DNA from 3 places in the Undibacterium sp. GrIS 1.8 genome. Region 3 is predicted to be linked to each of the others. Evidence: predicted binding sites of a transcription regulator. Region 3 holds the regulator's gene; each other region holds the start of a gene.
The links. Region 3 encodes sigma-54, which starts transcription at its own class of promoters, with help from an activator protein. Its sites were predicted from a motif close to TGGCANGNAANCTGCTTT; they were not measured.
Positions count from the first base shown of each region.

Region 1: AAKU64_RS00040 (TorF family putative porin) is a predicted target of sigma-54. The motif match lies at 2,435-2,452, and genes of this name have one in related genera.
Region 2: AAKU64_RS12715 (PEP-CTERM sorting domain-containing protein) is a predicted target of sigma-54. The motif match lies at 1,900-1,917, and genes of this name have one in related genera.

Region 1 is NZ_JBEONQ010000001.1:4,905-9,804, reverse strand. Features, by position in the region: gene AAKU64_RS00055 (hypothetical protein) at 1-1,606, opposite strand, end outside; partial or broken gene AAKU64_RS00050 (magnesium chelatase domain-containing protein) at 1,677-1,904, opposite strand; gene AAKU64_RS00045 (accessory factor UbiK family protein) at 1,924-2,166, opposite strand; gene AAKU64_RS00040 (TorF family putative porin) at 2,510-3,262, shown strand; gene AAKU64_RS00035 (P-II family nitrogen regulator) at 3,287-3,625, shown strand; gene AAKU64_RS00030 (ammonium transporter) at 3,655-4,900, shown strand, end outside.
Region 2 is NZ_JBEONQ010000024.1:4,941-9,840, forward strand. Features, by position in the region: gene AAKU64_RS12705 (PEP-CTERM/exosortase system-associated acyltransferase) at 1-706, shown strand, start outside; gene AAKU64_RS12710 (ThiF family adenylyltransferase) at 788-1,618, opposite strand; gene AAKU64_RS12715 (PEP-CTERM sorting domain-containing protein) at 1,970-2,842, shown strand; gene AAKU64_RS12720 (TIGR03013 family XrtA/PEP-CTERM system glycosyltransferase) at 3,069-4,466, shown strand; gene prsK (XrtA/PEP-CTERM system histidine kinase PrsK) at 4,494-4,900, shown strand, end outside.
Region 3 is NZ_JBEONQ010000006.1:79,409-84,308, forward strand. Features, by position in the region: gene ggt (gamma-glutamyltransferase) at 1-938, shown strand, start outside; gene hpf (ribosome hibernation-promoting factor, HPF/YfiA family) at 1,226-1,570, opposite strand; gene AAKU64_RS04395 (RNA polymerase factor sigma-54) at 1,724-3,220, opposite strand; gene lptB (LPS export ABC transporter ATP-binding protein) at 3,238-3,978, opposite strand; gene lptA (lipopolysaccharide transport periplasmic protein LptA) at 3,980-4,558, opposite strand; gene lptC (LPS export ABC transporter periplasmic protein LptC) at 4,578-4,900, opposite strand, start outside.

The DNA of each region.
Region 1 (4,900 bases), on a different contig from region 3:
CTTGATAACTAAGTTCCTGCTCTTTTCTTTGCTGGAAATCGACCAAATACCGTATTTCTTCGCCTTTTTTTAATTCTGCGATCAAGACAAAGCGAGCTTTAAGAGGCATTTTGCTTATTAAATGAAACATTTGTCTCGGGAAATAGCTTCTAAAATTAGAAGGGTATACGTTGAAATAAACGCCATCAATAATAGTGAAATGCGGCAATATTCCTTCTAAAAACGTAACGGTTACAATTTTCTCATCAACTGCATTTTGCAAAAGGCGAATGGTTCTTTGATAAGCCATGCTGCCAATTTCACGTGATATCTCGTTAGATTCTGTGGGCTCAGACTCGAAATCAGTCGGAGCTTGAATGTTTACTTTCCTTAGAGATTCGCCCTTACCGTTTCCTTTAGCCGTTGTTAAACTACGTAAGAGAGACGTTACATTACGCAGTCTGCGACGTCGAGCAGGTAGGTTTGTTTTTGATGCGGGGATTTTATTCCATGGAATACTCATTATTTCGGGAAATCTGCTCCCTAATTCGATTCTCCTAAAATCTGCTGCCAGGCGAGGATCCATGTAAGTGCCGTCCGCCATGGTTGGTGGATTTGCTTCCGCCGGATCTCCCTCTAAATCACAGGGCACCTCGTCTACCTCGCCATCTTTATTACTTGGCGCATCCTCAAAGTTGTTTTCGCGGTCAAACTCTAAAGTATTGAAGTTTGTTTGATGATAGCTCTTAATCAATTTAGTAACAAAAATACGAGTTTTTCCACCTGTTTTGATCGGTATATAGAAGAACTCAAGGTCTACCTCACCATCTACTGGTGGATAGGCGAGAACATCTCTATAAATACCTTCTTTACGAATGGCTTCCAGATGTATTAACTGCGCAGCACTAAGCACTTTGGGGTCAGAAAAAAATGATGCAATGATCTTTGCATCACTATCAAGCATTTGCTTTCTTAATGTGATGAAAACGTGTCCCTCTAAAGGTCCAAAGGACCTTCCTTCTAAGGCATCAAATAAGTGCTTCTCTGGTTCAAAAATACGTCCATCGAATAACACGTTTGCCATGGTGGAAGAAGTGCAATAGAAAAAACGTAAAATTTCAGCGCAAGGAAAAATAATTGCGTATGGATCCTCTCCAATGCGAACGCCAATGCACTTTGCATTTGAGTCCGGCATCTCCTTTAAACGATCTGCCTTGAAGGCTAAGATCGGCTCATTTAGCTCGTCGATTTCTCGCCGATTAAATACCGTTAAATTTCCCCTTGAGAAATCAATTTTACTGCGGCCGTTTGACCGACATTCGAAGGGCAGTTTTCCGTCTTTCCAGGGACTTACGACTAAGCCTTTGTGCAATATTGCATTTATATGAATCAGTGGTAAATAACCGATTGGTAAATCTATATTCTGGACTATTGCATCAGCAGCTGGAGCACAATGGTTGAAATTAGGATGATGGACATTACTTTCAATTTCAATCCAATAGACTCTTATCCAAGATGAGCCTTTGTGTTCGTTTACCTTTTTCAGTTGCCCGATCCACAAAATTCGCGCCAAGCCGTCGACGTAAAATTGAGGATGAAAAGCGGCGCGTTCTTTCTTTTCGACCATAGGTTCTTATTTATCTATGTGCTATTCGCATATAGCGATGTGCATTCTCAAATAAAAATATTGTTCATACTTTAGGTAAATCTGCGGGTGCCAGATTGACAGTGATGCGCTTGGTAGGGAAATCAAACCGCGCATTTTGCAAAGCCGCTCTGACGCGATCTTTAGATTCTTTGACCTCAGTTTCGGGCAAACCCACAATCGTAAACGAGGGAAGACCATTTGCCAGATGCACCTCCACAGTGACCTCTGGTGCTTCCATCCCGGTAAGGGCACGGCTTTTCAGTACGGCGAGTGACATTATTGTTTGAGCTTAGTGTTTAAGTTTTATCGGCCGGTACTTCTAGCGCAGCGATGCGCGCTTCTAATGCCTCTAACTTGGCACGGGTTTTTGCCAGGACTTGCGCCTGGATATCAAATTCTTCCCGGGTAACCAAATCCAGTTTGGAGAAACCCTGACTCATCATCGCTTTGACATTTTTTTCAATGTCTTTGGCTGGTGAATTTTCTAACACCTGGTTAATTTTGGTTTGAATATCACTAAAAAAATCTTGCTTGTTCATATTGATTTCCTATTGGTCGATTTTTATGCACAAAATTAGTGCAGTTAATTTAGGTGTGTAATTTTATGGCGCCAAGTATTGGTGCATTTTTCTTGATGTCCAGAATTGTATTGCCTATTTAATACCTAACTATACGCTAAGCAGAGTGAAATCATAACGTAACAAACACATCTATGAACTTAGATGCTCCCTCTAATATGAATTTTTACGATGTTTGCTGCGGATGATTCATCAAATTAGCAAATTTTATTTTGTTTAAATCCAGACTTGGCACGACTCCTGCTAATGGTACGAATGATAAAAGTTTTTTAAACCGTAACATAACTAAAAATGGGAAAGTACGATGAAAAAATTATTATTAGCAGTCGCAGTAGCAGCCTCATTTGGCGCGAGTTTAGCCCATGCAGAAGATGCTAAGCCGGACAACGAAGTTAGTTTCAATATTGGTGGTGTAAGCGATTACCGCTATCGCGGCATTTCGCAATCTCGTCTAAATCCCGCTTTACAAGGCGGTGCTGACTATACACATAACCCAACAGGTTTTTACGCTGGTACTTGGTTATCAACGATCAAATGGACTAAAGATGCTGGTGGTGACGGCAATATCGAGTGGGATATCTATGGTGGCAAACGTGGCGAAATCGTTAAAGACGTTTCTTATGATGTTGGTTTTCTCTCCTACGTATATCCATCCAACGGACTAGGTAGCGTGCCAGGTTTTGCAAATGCAAACACGACGGAAATCTATGGTCAAGTTGGCTACGGTCCGGTCTATGCAAAATATTCACACTCTGTGACGAATCTTTTCGGTTTCGTCGATAGTAAAAACAGCGGTTATCTTGATATCGGTGCCAACGTAGAAGTCGTACCAGAATCTGGTTACACACTGAATTTGCACGCAGGCCACCAAACAGTCAAAAACAATAGTGCTTCTTCCTACACAGATTGGAAAATCGGTGTGACTAAAGAATTTGTAGGCGTTACTTTTAGCCTTGCCGCTATCGGAACTAACGCTGACGAAAAATTGTACTTTACTCCTGCCGGCAAATTTACCGGTAAGACAAGCGTAGTTTTCTCCGCACTGAAGTCGTTCTAAAACATTTATTAAATAGAGGTCAGCATGAAACTGATTACCGCCATTATTAAACCCTTTAAGCTAGACGAGGTGCGAGAAGCACTGTCTGCTATTGGTGTGCAAGGGATTACAGTCACTGAAGTCAAGGGTTTCGGACGTCAAAAAGGGCATACCGAGTTGTATCGCGGTGCTGAATATGTCGTCGATTTTTTGCCTAAGACAAAAATTGAAGCTGCGGTAGATGATGCGATTGTTGATCGTGCTATTGAAGCGATAGAGACTGCTGCTCGTACCGGGAAAATCGGTGACGGCAAAATTTTTGTCTATGACTTGCAACAAGTTGTGCGTATTCGTACCGGTGAAACCGGCAACGACGCACTGTGACCGATATCGTGGAATCAGGGAGATCACACATGAAAAAAACATTCTGCAAAGCGTTGATAACTAGCGCCTTGTTCCTGTCCGTTGGCTTTGCATCGTCGGCAATCGCAGCCGATGAAGCATCTGCCAAAGTGGATGCACCAGCTTCTACTGCTGCTGTTACTGCGCCAGCCGTTGCATCAGTGCCTGCTGAAATGGCATCCGCAGCGGCCAGTGCTGCCGTGGCACCAGTAGCACCGGCAGCGGCGACAGATGCTACAGCCGCTTCTGGCGCTGTTGCAGCACCTGCACCTGTTGCCAACAAGGGCGATACTGCCTGGATGATGGTATCTACTTTGTTAGTCATTTTGATGACAATTCCAGGCTTGGCTTTGTTCTACGGCGGCTTGGTTCGTTCTAAAAATATGCTGTCAATCTTAATGCAGGTCTTCATGATTTTTGCAGTGATTATCGTGCTGTGGTGCATTTACGGCTACTCATTGGCATTCACAGAAGGTGGCAAATTTATTGGCTCGTTTGATCGCCTTTTCCTCAACGGTATTTGGGATCCGGCTAAAGCAACTTTCTCTACTGCGGCAACTTTCAGTAAAGGTGTTGTGATTCCTGAGTTTGTCTATGTGGCTTTCCAAGCGACATTTGCAGCGATTACATGCGGTCTGATCATCGGCGCATTTGCTGAGCGTGCTAAGTTCACCGCCGTTCTGCTGTTTATCGTATTGTGGTTTACTTTCAGTTACTTGCCGATCGCGCATATGGTCTGGTTCTGGACTGGCCCTGATGCGATTAAAGATGCGGCTACTGGCGCAACCGAGTTGTTGAAAGGTGGATTTTTGCAGCAAAAAGGTGCGTTAGACTTCGCTGGCGGTACTGTCGTTCACATCAACGCTGCGGTTGCAGGTTTGGTCGGTGCTTATTTGATTGGCAAGCGTGTTGGTTACGGTAAAGAATCGATGGCACCACACTCCCTGACAATGACCATGATCGGTGCGTCATTATTGTGGGTGGGCTGGTTTGGTTTCAATGCAGGTTCTGCTTTAGAAGCAGGCGATGTCGCTGCATTGGCTTTCATCAATACCTTGCTGGCTACTGCTGCTGCGACTGTTTCCTGGGTTTTCGGTGAGTGGATGTCTAAAGGTAAGCCATCTATGCTGGGTGGTGCTTCCGGTGCGGTCGCAGGTCTGGTTGCGATTACACCAGCTTGTGGTTTCGTCGGTCCTATGGGTGCCTTGATCATTGGTTTGCTGGCAGGTGTGATTTGCCTGTGGGGCGTCAATGGCC
Region 2 (4,900 bases), on a different contig from region 3:
ATTGCGATACGAGGTCTATTGCCTGGAGTGTCAATTTCTTCCAACCGAGGAGTTTCAAAATGGACTTGAAAGCGATGAATATGATGATTGTGCGACCCATTTTGCAGCCTACACAATGGAAGATGAGATCGTAGGGACTGTGAGACTGGTTCAGCCACTCACGTCGCTAGATTACCCGTTTGAAAGTCATTGCAGTATTTTTGATACTTTTGAAATGCCAGATCGTGCGATCGCGGGAGAAATATCTCGCCTGGTCGTTCGTAAGACGCATCGTCGACGTCGAGGTGATTCAATGGAAGGTGTGTCCAAAGACTTTTTAGAAAAAGGTAGCTCTGCAACTATTAAACCTAACCAAGGCGGGAAGACTCGCAGAGGCAATAGCCCATTACTATTGTTAGGCCTGTATAGGGAAATGTATCGGTATAGCCGCCAAAATGGAATTCGTTTTTGGTATGCAGCAATGGAGAGGTCACTCGCACGTTCATTAGATAAGATGGGATTCAGGTTTGTACCCATTGGACCGCAAACTGATTATTACGGACCTGTTACCCCATTTATCGTTGATTTAAATGAATTGGAAGAGCGTCTGCAAAGAGAAAATAAATTTTTAGCAGCATGGTTTAACGACCAGCCTATTCCATTTAAGATCGTTTTTTTTACCTTTTTAGGTAGTTTCTGGCAGCGCCTAACTAAGCGTCGCACCTAGCAAGGAAGGTGATCTGAGTCGGATTAATTTTAGTAATCAGATTAATTTTTAAGCTTATCGATAGACCAGAATCGAAAATAATTACTCGGTAATGTTGATGAGTTTAGTTTGATTATTTCTAAAGCTGTGTACCACCATTTGCGGTGCGCTTGGCACTTTTAATCCAGCAATAACGTCATGCATCATCGATACCGCCATCGCCGCAATCGTAAAACTACCAACCGCTATTTGTGATGCCGGGCAAGGTCTGCCATCTTCCATAATGGTTAACGCTTTTGCCACCTGCTCCACGACTTGTTTGTCTAAATGAGCGCCAATTCGATTCATTATTTTCGCAAAAACATTGGCATAACTCGCATCCCCTTCACCCTGACTGTCTTGAATGTCATTCGCAATTAAATCGGTCAATGAAATACCAGAATCTGAGGGGAAATAAAGAACTCCAGCGCCATATCCGATAGACAGGGCCGTGAACAATTCTGTGTGAAATGCTTTGGCTGCCGTATGTAGACTCAGGATTGCTTCGAGATCAAGAAAATCGACAGTATCAAAAACGATATTAGCTTTTTTGACGATATCTGCAGTGTTATCTTTATTTAAGTAGGCATAAATCGCCTCAACCTTAGCCTCAGGGTTGATGCGTAAAATTTGACGTTTCAAGGCCTCAACTTTGGGTTTGCCGATATCGTCAAAATCATAAAATTGTCGGTTTAGATTATGCGCATCGACGACGTCGCCATCGACTAAGACGAAGTTGCAAAACCCCATCCGCGTGGCACAAACGGCGACGCTACTGCCAATGCCGCAACCTGCAATCAAGATCGTGGTTTCGCTGATTTTTTTTTGGGTCGTCAGATCCACATAGCCATTATTCCGAGTTACAAAATAATCATAATTAAAACTGGTAGTCATAATAATGTCCTCGAATATGTTTGCAAAATTGACTGTTTTAAGCTCACACAAGCATATAACATGTCAAAGCATAAGTGGTGAAATTTAGTTAACGTTCCGGTAGGTAATTAATAGAGATAACAGCTATTTCCATGCGGCATCTCCATAGACAAATAGCCTGTTTATTTACATTTTAAAGCTGTCGATTTTTCTTACAGCAGATCTAAATATAGGATGATTTTTTTCATTAAAACCGATATTTGTACTGGGTTCTCCTATGAGAATATATTAACGGTAAATAGTGGCACAGCATTTGCTTATATGACGTCGACGCTCAATTAACCGCGCCCTAAACAAATGTGGAGAACTAATATGAACATGAAAAAATGGATAGCAGCAACATCCTTGGGCTTGGCATCATTGTCAGCCGGTGCAACAACTTTGGATGATCTTACTGGCAATTTGAATATCAAATTGGTCGGTTTAACAACTGAAACAAATACAACAGCTGGCAGCAACGAAACAACTTGGGGTGTAGGCTCAATTACTCAGATCTTGGGTACAGGCGGCAAATCCTGGGCTGCTGGTTTGTCTGATGGTAGTTATTTGTATTACATGATTTACGGCATTGCAGATTTGAATATCGTCTCAACTGCATCCGGTTTTAATATCTACAACATTGGTGCGACTGGCGGCACTTCAGATGGATTGATCCATTTGGATGTATATCGCTCTGCAACAAAGATTAATGCTTTGGATTCCGATTTCAACGCAAATCCAAACGATCGTACAGGATTCAATAGCTATTCAGCGTTTGCAGGTCTCGGCCCAGCTTATTTGCAAGTAGTGTTTGGTGCAGGAAAGCAATTGGTTAATGTTGCTGGCGGATTTGATCCAACAGCTGATGAAACTCAATCAACGTTGGTACAGCAAGCGACTTCTACAAACTTGCCAGCTGACGGCAAGGGTTCGTTTTTCGGTGATGTTGTTGGCGGAACTGCTTACAGCTCATGGAATACAAACGCTCAATTCGGACACGATTTTGACGGTAAATATACTTTGAGTGACAACGGTGCTGATGCTGGTTCGGGTGTTTGCACAAGCGCACAGATCAGCGCAGGTCAATGCTTCACCGGTTTGATCAATGATCCAATCAGATCCAATAAAATTCCAGAGCCAGCATCTATCGCTTTGTTGGGATTGGGTTTGGCAGGTCTGGCTAGTCTGCGCCGTAAAGCAAAATAATATAAAACAAGTTTTTTTGTTGGAAGCTGCCTGATAGTAATCAGGCAGCTTTTTTGCATTTACCAGTCTTTACTTAAGTAATGGTAAAAATATTCTGGGCTGTTGCATTCTGCGCAGAATATATTTCATTTTTATTAATCACTGTAAAAATTGCAAAAAATATAGTAATCTCTATATGAATAATGTTTTTTTTGCAATTAATTTGTTGCTGGGCTGTGGAGCATAGATGTTTAGAATCGCCAACCACCACGTATCACGTATCACTTCGATTTTGCTCTTGATTGAATTCAGCATTTCGCTGGTATCAGTTTATTTTGGAGCAATGATTCGTGATGTTGATCATGAACTTCCGTTTTCATCCTCGTCTAATAGTTTTTTTCAAACTGCCTGTGTATTTGCCTTTGCAGTCGTATTTAGCATGAGTGCATTGGGCATGTATCAGATCAATTTTAGAGAGGGTATTCGTAATACATTTCTTCGTCTGATGCCTTCGTTTGCCATGGCATTAATCCTCATTACCTTAGTATTTTATGTGCTGCCGACTTTGTATATTGGCAGAGGTATGCTGGGTATTGTGTTGGTTATTGCCGCTATCGGCATTTTGGTGGCGCGAGTTTTAATATTTAAGACATCGCAATCTGGCGTTTTACGGTCAAGGATTATCTTTCTTGGAAGTGGCGCTATTGCAAAGGAGTGTTGTGAACTTGCTTTGAGTAATTCAGCCCATCATGAATATGAAATATTAGGCTTTATGCCAGTTAGTGATGAAGATTGCCAGGTTGTTAATGTCAATTTTTTCCCCGCGAACACTCGCTTAAGTACCCTTGCTGAAAAATATAATGCAGATGAAATTGTGGTTGCAGTACAAAATCGACGTGGCTCACAATTTCCGATTGATGATTTGCTTGAGTGCAAATTAAGTGGCGTGAGAGTGATTGATGCTGCGGCCTTTTTTGAGCGCGAGGCATGTCAAATTCGCGTTGAGTCTTTACAGCCTGGCTGGCTCGTCTTTGGTGATGGATTTAATCAGAATTTTTTGCGGCGAATTATTAAACAGATTTTTGATTTATTCGTCAGTGCGATTATTTTCTTGTTGGCGTCGCCTGTCATGTTAATTACTACTTGTCTTATTTATTTGGAAGATCGTGGCCCCATCCTTTATAAGCAAGAGCGAGTCGGGAAAGACGGCAGAACCTATATGGTTTTGAAGTTTCGTAGTATGGGTACGAATGCTGAGCGAGCTGGTAATCCGCAATGGGCAACAACGAATGATCCACGTGTTACTAGAGTCGGTAAGATCATCCGCAAGTTGCGCATTGACGAATTACCTCAAATACTGAATGTCTTGAAAGGCGAAATGAGTTTTGTTGGCCCTCGCCCTGAAAGGCCTTTCTTTGTAGATCAGCTATGCAAAGATGTTCCTTTTTATAATTTGCGGCACAGCATTAAGCCAGGTATTACCGGTATGGCTCAGGTGAGATATGCCTACGGAGCCTCGGTAGAAGATTCTTTGCAAAAGCTGCAATATGATTTGTATTACGTCAAAAACAATAGTCTTTTTTTAGATGTTTTGATTTTGTTGGAAACAGTACAGGTCGTTTTGCTAGGCAAAGGTGCTAGGTAACACGCCCGCTTCAAGAAAGTAGATTAGATGCTGATTAGTGTCGCTTCGCTTAGTTACACCATCGCTGCATCAGCGTTTTTACTGTTATCCATTGTTTTGATGACTTTATGGCGAGGCCGGCTTCATTGGCTGTCCTTGACAATTGCCTGCATGCTGACTGCGTGGTCGTCTGCCATTCTTGCTTATCATGCTTTAACGGGTATTCCTTTATCACTTTTCTCGCAGTCTTTAGAAGTTGCTAGAGGAGCGAGCTGGATCTTATTTTTACTCGTATTACTCAATCCACAGGCTCCTCCTAAAGTATTTTCCTGGTCGCGAGCCACAACTTATTCACGTTTTATTTTGGTATTTTTGGTGACGCTATTTGTTGCCACTATTTATGTGCACGCTAGCTCGGAGAGCGTATTTCGTGAACAGATTCGTCTCGCTAGTGA
Region 3 (4,900 bases):
AAAATTATAAGGTCGTCGAGCGCGAACCCGTCAAAGGTAGTTATCGCGGCTATGAAATCGTGGCCATGCCGCCACCCAGCTCAGGCGGCGTACACATCGTACAAATGTTGCATATTCTTGAACACTTTCCGATTAAAGAACAAGGCAGTAATAGCGCACAAAACTTACACCTGATGGCGGAGACCATGAAGCTCGCTTATGCCGATCGTTCTGAATATTTGGGCGATCCCGATTTTGTCAAAGTACCGATTAAAGCACTGACATCACGCGCCTATGCTGATGAGTTATCAAAGAAAATTAATCCAGAACATGCAACGCCGTCCGATCAAATCAAGCCCGGTAAACTAGCGCCTTACGAAAGTGATCAAACTACCCATTTTGCTACAGCAGATCAGTATGGTAACGTCGTCGCAACTACCTACACGCTGAATCTGAATTTTGGTAGCGGCATCGTTGCTAGCGGCACCGGCATTACCTTAAATAATGAAATGGATGATTTCTCCGTAAAAGCGGGTGCTCCCAACGCGTTTGGATTACTTGGTGGCGATGCCAATGCGATTGCGGCATACAAGCGCCCGCTCAGCTCAATGTCACCGACAATTATTTTAAAAGACGGACGACCATTTCTGACCACAGGCAGCCCGGGGGGTAGCCGGATTATCACCACCAGTTTGCAAATTATTATGAATGTGATTGACCATGATATGAATATTGCCGAAGCCAGCATTGCGCCTCGCATTCATCATCAATGGATGCCAGATCAATTGCGCGTAGAAAAAGGGATCACTATCGATACCTTAAACATACTGGAGCAAAAAGGTCAGCATCTGAGATTGTCACCGACTATGGGGCGCACACAAACGATACAAATGAGCAATCAGGGATTTGATGGTTATTCAGATCCGCGCAATCCCGACGGAAAAACTTTAGGGTATTGAGGTTAAATTTAAATGCGTACAAGCTAATCTGTGCGGCTTAAAGAAATGAATAGCTACGAGTGTCGCTTATTTCTCCAGTACCCAATATAAATACTCTCCCCAGGTATATTTTAGTTGTCCATGTAATTACTGGACAATAAGCCATATTTATAAAAATAATATGGGAGTATATTTATATCAGCGCATAATCTTCGCAAAAAAATCAAGTGTTACGTAAACAAAAAAAGGACGCCGGATTGCGTCCTTTTTTGCTATTTTCTAATCGAAAAAGCGACTAAGTCATCTGCTTACACTGGCGTCGGATCGGGTATGTGTTTGATCGCGTCATGTTGATGATTTTGGATTTTGTCTTTATGTTTAATGACTTGTCGGTCCAGTTTGTCGATGAGAGTGTCGATGGCGGCGTAGAGATCTTGTGCCAGGCTTTCAACATGAATATCTTTGCCACTGATGTGCAGATTAATGTCTGCTTTATGGCGTTTTTCCTTTTCTTTGAGCTTGTCCACGGTCAGGATGACGGCGATATCAATTACTTGATCGAAATGCCGCCTGATACGTTCAAGCTTATTTTGCACATGTTCACGAATTGCAGGAGTTACTTCGAGGTGATGTCCACTGATGGTGAGATTCATACTACGCTCCTTGGTAATCTTACTTGTTACAAACATTTTGTCTTAACTCAATTAATGTAAATTTAATCAGACGATGAATTGGCAGACTAATACTTAAATTATTTATTGAGCTAAATTATATATAGCAACACACGAGGATATTTCAAGAACAAGTTACAAAGATTTGCGCAGGCTTACTGGCGGGATTTTCAAGGCCTCGCGATATTTGGCGACTGTGCGTCGCGCAATTACCATGCCTTGTTCTCCCAGCATGTCTGCAATCTTGCTGTCAGAGAGTGGGATTTTCTGGTCTTCTGCTCCTATCAACTGCTTGATGAGTGCACGTATCGCGGTGGATGATGCTTCCCCCCCTGCTTCCGTCGCGACATGGCTACCGAAGAAATATTTCAACTCAAACATACCATGCGGGGTCAGCATGTATTTTTGCGTCGTTACACGAGAAATAGTGCTCTCGTGTAAACCCAGTGTATCAGCAATTTCGCGCAACACAAGTGGTCGCATTGCAACGGCACCGTGCGTGAAAAAATTACGTTGTCTTTCAACTATCGCTTGTGAAACCCGCAAAATCGTATCAAAGCGTTGCCGCATATTTTTGATTAGCCAGCGCGCCTCTTGCAATTGGGAACCTAGCGTACCGTCACCCCGATTTTGCTTCATGATGCTGGCGTACATACTATTAACACGTAGCTTTGGCATCACATCTTGATTGAGTAATACTTGCCAGCCGTTCACTGTCTTTCTGACTATCACATCCGGCACGACATAATCTGAAGCCGCCACGGCAAATTCAGCACCCGGTTTGGGGTTACATTGACGAATAACCACTTGCGCTTCGCGTAAATCCTCGTCATCACAATTAAGGATTTTCTTCAACTTATTAAAATCTCTTTGAGCGAATAAAGTGATGTGGCTCTCAACAATTTTTTGCGCCAGCCGACGCGTCACAAAAGGAATTTTAGGAAAACGTTTAATCTGCAAGGCCAGACATTCGGATACATTTCTGGCACCGACACCGCTAGGGTCAAAGTTCTGCAACATGTTCAGCGCAAAGGATAATTCTTCCGGCTCAACACATAATTCCAATGGCAAGCTGGCATGAATTTCTTCAAGCGTTTCCATCAAATAGCCATTGGTATCCAAGGCATCAATCATCAGCTCAATCAGAGCACGATCACGGGGCTCGCGAATGTTCAATCGCATCTGCTCCAACAAGTGATCTCTGAGGCTAGTTTGTGCTGCTTCTAACTGCGGACGTCCGTCATCTTCTTCTGACGATTTGCTGCCTTGAGGAACATCATCAAAGCTCCACTCTTCTTCATTCGCGCTGGTGCTATCGGCAGAGGCAGCGACTTCGCTAAGCTCGGCATTTTCAGTACTGGCACTTGCAGTAGCTGCATCGCCATTCATTTCTGGCGCGGCGAATTCAGTTTCAGAATTATTCGTAGTCGCACTGATGGCGCCGTCGGCCAGCAAGCGCACTGCATTATCCATAGGATCATCTACCCGCTCCAACATGGGATTGTCGGAAAGTAGATTTTCTAACTCTTGATGTAGCTCCAGCGTGGACAATTGCAGCAAACGTATCGATTGCTGCAATTGGGGCGTTAAGGCCAAATGCTGGGACGTGCGGAGTTGCAGGCTTTGCTTCATCATCGTATGGCTTCCCGCTACATGCGGAAATGCTCTCCCAGATAAACTCGGCGAACCGATTCGTCTTTAATGATATCGTCTGGCTTACCAGTCGCCAACACAGCGCCCTGATTAATGATGTAGGCATGGTCACAAATGCCAAGAGTTTCGCGTACATTGTGATCTGTGATCAGAACGCCGATACCCCGGTTTTTAAGGAAGCGCACAATCCGTTGGATCTCAATGACGGCAATCGGATCGACGCCTGCAAAAGGCTCATCCAACAACACGAAACGAGGATTGGTTGCCAATGCTCTGGCGATCTCTACCCTGCGACGTTCACCACCCGACAAGGATAAAGCCTGATTTTCACGAATGCCGTCAATCTGCAATTCGGCCAGCAAGGTGTCTAAACGTTTTTCAATTTTCTTTTTACTCAGAAATTGATCGTTTTCATCTTTTTGTAATTCAAGAACTGCACGGATATTGTCTTCTACAGACAGCTTACGAAATACCGAGGCCTCTTGCGGCAAATAAGATAAGCCCAAGGTTGCACGTTTGTGTATGGGTAAGCGCGAGATATCAACACCATCAATATTGATCTCACCGGCATCAGAGGGTACCAGTCCAACAATCATATAAAACGATGTAGTCTTGCCAGCGCCGTTCGGACCTAGCAAACCGACCACTTCACCGCTCTTTACTTCCAACGACACGTCACGGACGACTTGCCGCGCGCCATAGCGCTTTTGCAAACCCTTAACTAATAATGTACTCATCTTATTCTTTGACTTTTTTGTCGGATTTTGGAGCCAAAATTAACGTCACACGTCCGCCACCGTCAACAGATTTTCCAGACGTATTATTAGTCGCCACGAATACATCGCTAAGACTGTCGTAGGATAAAAAGTCGCCCTGCTGTTCCTGTGTGACGGTTTTACCTTCAAGATATTTCACGTCAGCCTTAGAAATAAATTTTACTAATTCTGTCCTGGTGTCATATTCGACCCGGTCTGCTACACCTTCTACCCATAAGTCTGGACCGCCGTCACGCTTTTGACGGAAAAATACTTTGCCGCCCGCAACAGCATAGAGAACAGCACTCTGCGTTCCATCTTGTGCGGTTGTCACGACAGCGCGCTCGGCTTTGACTAACAAGGTACCTCGGGTCAAAACGACATTCCCCGTGATGGTAGATACGTTTTTCTTCCCTTCGGAAATAGAATGATCTGCGGTAATTTCTGTCGGCTTATCGGCATCCGCTTTTTCAGCAAATGCCGCCGAATGTAAAACTACTGCACTGACAGCACATAAAAAGCCGCCGATCAGATGCTTGAATTGTTTATTGTGGAAGCTCATTACTTGCTCTCCATTTTGATTAATTAGATGTTTTTTGCTTCGTGCCTGACTTCGCACCTGGCTTAGTAAAATGCATGTGAACCTGACTTAGTAACTGAGTCTCTTGTGTCTCATTATTCGCCGTCATTCCAACTGCATGTGTTTCTGAATTTTGTGAATACAAGGTCACGGGATGATCTGTTTTCATCGTATTCAGATCGGGTAACAACAATAGATAATCGGTATTTAACTGCATGTATTTTGTAGTATCACTCTCAGGCCTTACTACCTGAACATTGTCATACAGATGAATCTCGTCACTTTGGGTATTAATCTCAACTTGTGCTTTAGCTTGCTCGCTAA